DNA from 2 places in the Chryseobacterium turcicum genome. Region 1 is predicted to be linked to the other one. Evidence: riboswitches for the same ligand, from Rfam matches in the RefSeq annotation. Region 1 holds a riboswitch; the other holds the start of a gene.

Evidence for each region. A riboswitch is a leader RNA that binds a small molecule or an ion and turns the genes downstream of it on or off. The one in region 1 is predicted to bind thiamine pyrophosphate.
Region 2: it holds a riboswitch for thiamine pyrophosphate, as region 1 does, so the genes downstream of both, pnuC (nicotinamide riboside transporter PnuC) here and thiS (sulfur carrier protein ThiS) in region 1, are expected to answer to the same signal.

Annotation. Positions count from the first base shown of each region.
Region 1 covers NZ_JAJNAY010000001.1:453,238-457,626, forward strand. The annotation lists gene LO744_RS02230 (RluA family pseudouridine synthase) at 1-393, shown strand, start outside; TPP riboswitch at 821-921, shown strand; gene thiS (sulfur carrier protein ThiS) at 979-1,185, shown strand; gene thiC (phosphomethylpyrimidine synthase ThiC) at 1,197-3,008, shown strand; gene LO744_RS02245 (thiamine phosphate synthase) at 3,005-3,592, shown strand; gene thiE (thiamine phosphate synthase) at 4,307-4,389, shown strand, end outside.
Region 2 covers NZ_JAJNAY010000001.1:1,934,641-1,939,029, reverse strand. The annotation lists gene pnuC (nicotinamide riboside transporter PnuC) at 309-905, opposite strand; TPP riboswitch at 933-1,037, opposite strand; gene LO744_RS08770 (hypothetical protein) at 1,155-1,388, opposite strand; gene LO744_RS08765 (HPP family protein) at 1,406-2,002, shown strand; gene LO744_RS08760 (DUF2116 family Zn-ribbon domain-containing protein) at 2,005-2,346, shown strand; gene LO744_RS08755 (TIGR01777 family oxidoreductase) at 2,558-3,472, shown strand; gene nudK (GDP-mannose pyrophosphatase NudK) at 3,562-4,143, shown strand.

The DNA.
Region 1 (4,389 bases):
GTAGCGAAAGAAATGATTCCTCAAACTCAAAAATTAGTTCATTATTTGCAGAAGAACGAAAAAAATAATAAAGCGATTGTCTTTACAAAAGTGACTGAAGGTGCAAAAGAGGCAATTCTTACCTACAATGTTATCAAAACTTTAGATAATTATCTTCTTTTGGAAATTGATTTGGAAACCGGAAGACATCATCAAATCAGAGCACAGTTATCAAAAACTGGAATTCCGATTAAAGGTGACTTAAAATACGGTGCACCCCGTTCAAATCCTGATGGAGGTATCAATCTTCATGCAAGAAAACTTCAGTTTATTCATCCGGTTACAAAAGAACCGGTAACGATTGTAGCTCCGGTTCCGCAGAATGATGCGATTTGGAGAGCTTGCGAAGAATAAATATTAAATAAAAATAAGTTATAAAATGGAAATTAGAGACAATCTGATTTCCATTTTTATTTTCTTACAAATGTAAAGTTCAGTTTTACTTTTCCACTTTTTAAGAGCTTTTTCCCGCTTTTCACTCTATCTTTTGGGTTACGCCTCCGCTTCGCTCCGCCGCAACCCAAAAGGATGCCGTTGCAATCGGGGCTAGATTGGAAGTGATTTGTTTAAATATCTGAAAATCAAGTACAAAATTTGTCATTTTATAAGGATTTCAACTCGAATCTTTCCAATATAAAATAAAAAGACATCTGCGTAATCTCTAAAATCAACGAGATAAAAAAAACAATATTTTCAAATATTTAAAACTTCCAGCCTCCATCATCCAACTTCCATCTTTTTCAAAAAATTTTGCACATTTCAAAAAAATAATTACCTTCGCTCCGAACTTTAGGGGTGTCTGTTGACAAAACAGGCTGAGACTTTACCCTTTGAACCTGATTTCTAGATCATACTAGCGTAGGAAAAAGTGAGATGACTTTGCTGTACATTCTATTGTACAATGATGGGCATTCCTAAAGTGTATTTAAAAATTTAGGAATGGAGCTCACAATCAATCACACACTAAGAAATTTTGATGTACTTCCCAAAACGCTGGAAGCACTTATCGCTATGGAATTACCTGAAAAGAAAAAAGGTATTGCCGTAGCGCTCAACAATCGCATAATTCCGCAGTCATTCTGGGCGGAAACTATTCTCAACAACAAAGATTCAATTTTAATTATCACTGCTACACAAGGCGGTTAAAAAATATTTTTATGGCTCATAAAATCACACGTTCGCCGTTTCCGAACTCAAAAAAAGTCTATGTTGAAGGGAAAATTCACCCAATTAATGTAGCGATGCGCGAAATACATTTAAGTCCGACAAAACTTACGAACGGAACTTTAGAACACAATCCACCAGTTACAGTCTACGATACATCAGGACTTTACACCGACGAAAATTCTGAAATCGATATTGAAAAAGGACTTCCAAGAATCAGAGAACAGTGGATTTTGGATAGAAATGATGTAGATGTTTTAGATGGAATTACTTCAGAATACGGAAAAGCTCGTCTTGCCAATTCAAAATTAAATGAACTGCGTTTTTCGTATAATCACCAACCGAAAGTTTCTAAAGAAGGGAAAGAGGTTACGCAATTGTATTATGCCAAACAGGGGATTATCACCGCCGAAATGGAATATATTGCCATTAGAGAAAACCAAAGAATCGAGCAATTAGATACTGTTTCAAAAGACATGGCTTTTCAACATCAGGGAAATAGTTTCGGAGCTAAAACGCCTAAAACTAAAATCACTCCCGAATTTGTAAGAGACGAAATTGCGGCGGGAAGAGCAATTATTCCCAATAATATCAATCACCCCGAAAGCGAACCGATGATTATCGGACGAAATTTTTTAGTTAAAATCAATGCCAATATCGGAAATAGTGCGGTTTCATCGAGCATCGAAGAAGAAGTTGAGAAAGCTGTTTGGGCTTGCAGATGGGGAGCCGACACGATTATGGATTTGTCAACCGGAAAAAACATTCATGAAACCCGTGAATGGATCATCAGAAACAGCCCGGTTCCGATTGGTACAGTCCCCATTTATCAGGCTTTGGAAAAAGTGAAAGGAGTTGCCGAAGATTTAACTTGGGAGATTTTTAAAGATACTTTGATTGAACAGGCAGAACAAGGGGTTTCATATTTCACGATTCACGCCGGAGTTTTGTTGAGGTATATTCATCTAACCGCAAAACGTGTGACGGGAATTGTCTCGAGAGGTGGTTCTATTATGGCAAAATGGTGTCTTTTTCATCATAAAGAAAACTTTTTGTACACTCATTTTGAAGAAATCTGCGAAATTATGAAAAAATATGACGTTGCTTTTTCTTTAGGCGACGGTCTTCGTCCGGGTTCTATTGCTGATGCGAATGATGAAGCTCAGTTTGCAGAATTGGAAACTTTAGGTGAATTGACAAAAATTGCCTGGAAACATAATGTTCAGGTAATGGTAGAAGGTCCTGGTCACGTTCCGATGCATATGATTAAAGAAAACATGGATAAGCAATTGGAAGTGTGTGATGAAGCGCCGTTTTATACTTTAGGTCCTTTAACGACCGATATTGCACCAGGTTACGACCACATTACTTCCGGAATTGGAGCGGCGATGATTGGCTGGTTCGGTTGTGCGATGTTGTGTTATGTGACTCCGAAAGAACATTTAGGGCTTCCCAATAAAGATGATGTAAAAGTTGGAGTGATTACTTATAAATTAGCGGCTCATGCAGCAGATTTGGCGAAAGGCCATCCCGGCTCACAATACAGAGACAACGCTTTGAGTAAGGCAAGATTTGAATTCCGATGGGAAGATCAGTTTAATCTTTCATTGGATCCGGATACCGCAAGATCTTATCATGATGAAACGCTTCCTGCAGATGGAGCAAAAGTTGCGCATTTCTGTTCGATGTGTGGACCAAAATTCTGTTCAATGAAAATTACACAGGAAATCCGTGAATCTGCAGAAAAAGGAATGTTTGGCAAATCTCAGGAATTCATCGAAAAAGGTAAAGAAATTTATATATGATTATTGTAATTACTCCTGAAGAATTAGTTGAAAATGAAACAGAGATTATCAATAAACTGTTTCAGGAAGGTTTGGATTTGCTTCACTTGAGAAAACCATTTATTAATGAAGATGAAATGACGAATTTTATTCAGAAAATAGATTCGAAGTTTCATTCTCAGTTGGTTTTACACAGTCATTATGATTTGGCAGAAATTTTTAATATTTCGAGATTTCATTTTAGAGAAATTGACAGACTAAATAATTTGTATAAATCTTTTACAGATAAAATAATTTCAACTTCCGTTCATGATATTGAAGCTTTTAATGAATTGAATGAAGAATGGGAATATGCTTTTATAAGTCCGGTTTTTCCGAGTATTTCTAAAAAAGGATATGGCGAAAATTCAACTGTTTTAAATGATCTTAAAAACCGGAAAAATCAAAATGTAAAATTAATTGCTTTGGGAGGAATTAATGAAAAAAATATGAACGAAATTTTTGAATACGAAATAGATGGAGTGGCTTTGTTAGGGGCAATATGGGAAAATGATGAGCCACTACATGTTTTCAGAAAATGTAAAGAAAACTTCAATAATTTATAAAGAATTTAAAATGTTTTTTGCCGTAAAAGTATCAAAAGAAATGATTGAAAAAAGCAACGAATTCAAGAATTTTTATAATAACAACTTTGACAAAGGTAATACGCTTGAGAACAAAACTTTCTCAAAATTTTTGGGATGTTAATTTAACGTGAACTCGACAATACTTTATTGATTTTCAACTATTAGCTATAATGCTTTTTCACGCAAAGTTTTTATTTAAACTAATCTTGATTTTAAGGAGCAAAGATTATCGAACAAGTCGATTAAGCTTGAAATATGCATGAGCTTTATCAAATCAATTCATTGATTCATCTTTGCTCCTTAAACTAAAACATGAAGAAAAATAAATCTTTGCGTGGAAAAATTCAAATAATCATTTTTTAACAAAGTATTGTAAAGAAAAGCTGTCGATTTTAAGGTCAAAAAGTTATAAACTATCAAGTATTGTAATTAGTAATTTGAAAATCAAGTGATTACTGTCGAGCTTGCATTGATTTAGTAGATGACAAAAAATCCCCAAAAAGCCTACAGATTTCCACAGATTTTTTTAGTCAGCAATAAAAATCTTTGATTTTTTAAACTTATATGTTCTTATCAACGAGATGTATTTTACTAAACTAATATGGCTTATGTGTCGAAAAAATTTGCAGCTTAAAAAATGTCAAATATTAATACAAATTAATCTCTTTTGCTGAGGTTTTATTCAAATTAAAAATGGAAAAATTACAATATATATCACAAGGATTTACAATTGAAGATCAGGAATTGAATATCAGAAAAGCACTCGATAACGGAAT
Region 2 (4,389 bases), 1.5 Mb from region 1:
AAATCAGAAGCCAATCATACAGAATTTAAATTAAGTGAATGTCAGCCTTTAAGCATAACGCTAAAATCAGCAGTCGTTTTGTCATTCCAGAGGAATCTCAACACACTGAAAACAAATCAGTTTAGATTCTGCGAAATGATAAACAAACTTTTAAAAATTAAGTTGTTATTAATTACGGACATTCATAAAATTAATTTTAAGCTCCCCGTTTTCAAGCTTCATCAAGCGACTTGTCACCATCTTTGCTCCTTAAAAAACCACGCTAATAAAATTAAAACTTTGCGTTAAAAAATTAAACATCAACCTGATTAAGTTACAGAAACCAATTTAGATTTAATATTTTTCCGCCATTCCAAATACCCTGAAATAGCAACGATAAATAAGAAAACCGTCAAAGCTGCGTACAAATAAAGACCTTTATGAATCAACAACGGAATTGCAATAATGTTGCTCATATTCAGTAAAATCCAGTTTTCAATTTTTCTTCGAGCCATCAACCACATTCCTGCCCAAGCAAAAGCACTCACTAAGGAATCCAAAATCGGAACATCAGAATCGGTAAAATGGGTAAGAAAAACCCAGAAAAGACTGAAAGTTCCAACCACAATTCCTGCAGTGATTAATTTTTCCTGATTCGTCGTTTCGGAAATAACGGTTTCAGATTTTCTTTTTCCAAACTTCCAATAAAGTAATCCGTAGATACTCATTACCAAATAGTAAAGATTTAAAGTAAATTCTGCATAAAGCTTTGCATAAAACATTACATAAAGCGAAAGTGAAATTCCGGCAATCCCAAAAAGATAATTGTTTGAATTGTTTTTTCGGGCTAATAAAACCTGAAATACTGAGAAGAAGACACCCAACCATTCTTGCCAGGTGGTATGTTGTAAAAAGTCCTGCATCAAATTAACTTATATAAATTAAATGATGAGATGATAAATTATAAAAATCCCTACGTCGGCATTATCCGAATCAGGTGTGGAAAAACTTCCCGGGTATCATCTCAGCCGCAATATGCAGCACCCCATTAATGCCGCAAATGTGAGACTTTTTTTTGGAAAATAAAAATCTTTTGTTTTCAAACTGTAAAAGAGATTTTATATATTGATTTAAACATAATTATTTATTTAACGCAATGAGCGCAAAGATTTTTTTTAAATTGTTTGAGGATATTTTTCCGTCCGCAAAGGCGTTCCACTCAGCGAAAAACGCAATTTACCTTTGCTGAACGAAGTGTCCTTGCGAACGGAAAATGTTTTCATTTTATATAAATTAATCTTGCGAACATTGCGTTTAAAATTCACGCATTCTTTAAAGCCAAATAATTCTATAGTTTCTTTTGCAGTTAAATCACAACCGCTTACAAACGGATATGTTGTATCTTTCACCTTCAAATAAATTTATCGTGAAAAAAACTTTCAAAAGAACGCTCAGAGTTTCAAAATATGTTATTTATAAAGAAACTCTTATTGATTATAAAGAACATTTTTGGTCTTTTTTAGGAGCATTTGTTGGAATTGGAGTGATTGCTTTCCTGCAGTCCCAATATTTATTTAAACAGGAAAATATTTTCTTAATCGGTTCATTCGGAGCCTCTTGTGTTTTGATTTATGGAGCCATTCAAAGTCCGCTCGCTCAGCCGAGAAATTTTGTTGGAGGTCATGTTATTTCTGCATTAATCGGAGTTACTGTTTTTAAAATTGTTCCCGATATTATCTGGATCTCTGCACCTCTTGCCGTTGCTTTTTCTATTGTTGCCATGCAATACACAAAAACTCTTCATCCACCGGGAGGCGCAACAGCTTTAATTGCAGTCAGTTCCACAGGAAAAATTCCTGAATTAGGATATTGGTACGTACTTTCACCTGTTCTGTCGGGTTGTCTTATCTTACTTTTAGTCGCTTTGGTTTTTAACAATATGACTAAAAACAGAAGCTACCCTACTCACAGCAGATTTATAAAATTGCTAAAGAAAAAACACAAACATCATTTGAAAAATTAATTATCATGGAATGTATTGAATGCGGAGAAAAAATTATCGGAAGGTCCGACAAAAAATTCTGTAACGACTCTTGCAGAAATGCTTACAACAATAATCAGAATAAAGATTCGAGCAATCTGATGCGGAATGTAAATAATAAACTCCGTAAAAATTATCGCATTCTGAGTGAAATCAATATCGAAGGAAAAACCAAAATTACAAAGTCAAAATTGGATGGCTTAGGTTTTGATTTTAATTATTTCACCAACATAAAAGTATATAAAAACGGTTCGGAATACATGTTTGTGTACGACCAAGGTTATAAAATACTGGAAGAAGATTACGTTTTAATCGTAAAAAATTAGTTTTGATACGTGATAAAAAAATTAAAAATATAATTTTAACCGCAAAAGAATCAAAAGAAATGATTGAAAAATAGAAATTCAAAAGTTTCCAAAATATAAAAGTTTACGTTATTTTTTGTTAGCTTTTGAATAACTTATTCCGTCATAAAATCTTTTGTTGCTTTTGCGGTTAAAAAATAGCAGGTATTAAAAAAAATAATCTAAAAAATAGATGAAAGAAATTGTATTAATTACCGGTGCAAGCGGAGCAATTGCAAGGGAGCTTTCAAAAAAAATTGAAAAAGACTATACAGTACGCTTCTTAACCAGAAAAAAGAAAGCCGAAAATGAGTTTGAATGGAATCTTGAAAATAATACGATAGATGAGCAAGCATTCGAAAACGTAAGCCATATTATTCATCTTGCAGGAGCCAATATTTCTGAAAAACGTTGGACACAAGACCGAAAAAAAGAACTGATTTCAAGTAGGGTAAATTCGGCAAAATTGATTTTAAATACTTTAAAAAAGAAAAACATAAAGCTCAAATCTTTTATTTCAGCTTCCGGAATTAATTTTTACGGAACCAAAACAACCGATAAAATTTTCACTGAAAATGATGCTTCCGGAAATGATTTTCTGAGTGAAGTTGTCGTGGTTTGGGAGAAAGCGGCTGATGAATTTAAAGAACAAAATATCGCAGAAAGAGTGGTAAAAATAAGAACTGCCGTTGTTCTTGATAAAAATGACGGCGCATTGGCAAAAATGATGCCCCCAATACAATTCGGGATTGGCTCACCCATCGGAAGCGGAAAACAATATATGCCATGGATTCATGTGGATGATATTTGTGGGATTTATGAGTTCGTTTTAAAAAATCATGAAATTGATGGTGCTTATAATGCTTCGTCTCCACAACATACAACCAATGAAAATTTAACGAAGTTAATTGCGAAGGTTTTAAAGAAGTCTTTGTTGATGCCGAATGTCCCATCATTTATTTTAAAATTGATATTTGGAGAATTGGCAGACGCTTTGCTGGAAGGTTCTAGAGCTTCATCAGAGAAAATAGAGAAAGCAGGTTTTGAGTTTCAATTTCCTGATTTGAAAATGACTTTGGAGGATTTGCTGAAAAATAATGAAATTTAAAACAGTTTATCTCGCTGATTTTACGGATTAAGCTGATTTTTTAATCTTCTAAATCTGCATAATTAGCGAGAATATAATAAAAATATAGAATGCGAGAGACAAAGGTAAATATTGAAAAAACAGAGATTTTATCTGAGAACTGGTACACTTTAAAGAAAGTGACTTTCAATATTAAAAAAGAAAACGGAGAGACCGAAACCCAAAGCAGAGAAGCGTATGACAGAGGAAACGGAGCTGTTATTTTGCTATATAATACAACCTCCAAAAATGTGATTTTAACGAGACAATTTCGCCTTCCCACTTACATCAATGGAAATTCTACGGGAATGCTGATTGAAGCTTGTGCCGGTTTATTAGACAACGATAATCCCGAAGATTGCATTAAAAGAGAAACTGTAGAAGAAACGGGCTATAAAATATCTAAAGTTGAAAAGATTTTTGAAGCATATATGTCTCCCGGTTCAGTCACCGAAATTTTGCATTTTTTTATCGCTGAATACTCTGATGATATGAAAATAAATGATGGTGGCGGATTAGAAGAAGAAGGAGAAAATATAGAAGTTTTAGAACTTGAATTTAATAAAACTCTTTCTATGATTGATAATGGCGAAATAAAAGATGCCAAAACCATTATGCTTTTGCAACATCTTCGTCTGAAGAATATTCTGTAAAGTTAAATTATATTTTATTAGAATTTAAGACATTGAATTTTAACATATTACAAAAACTTAAAATCACTTTTTAACCTCAAAAGAATCAAAAGAAATGATTGAAAAAAGAGAAGTTCAAAAGTTTACAAAATGCTTTTTTTTACTTAATCACTTGTTTTGTTAGCTTTTGGATGACTTATCCATTATAAAATCTTTTGTCACTTTTGCGGTTAAAAAAAACATCATGTCTAAAACATTGAATCTCAA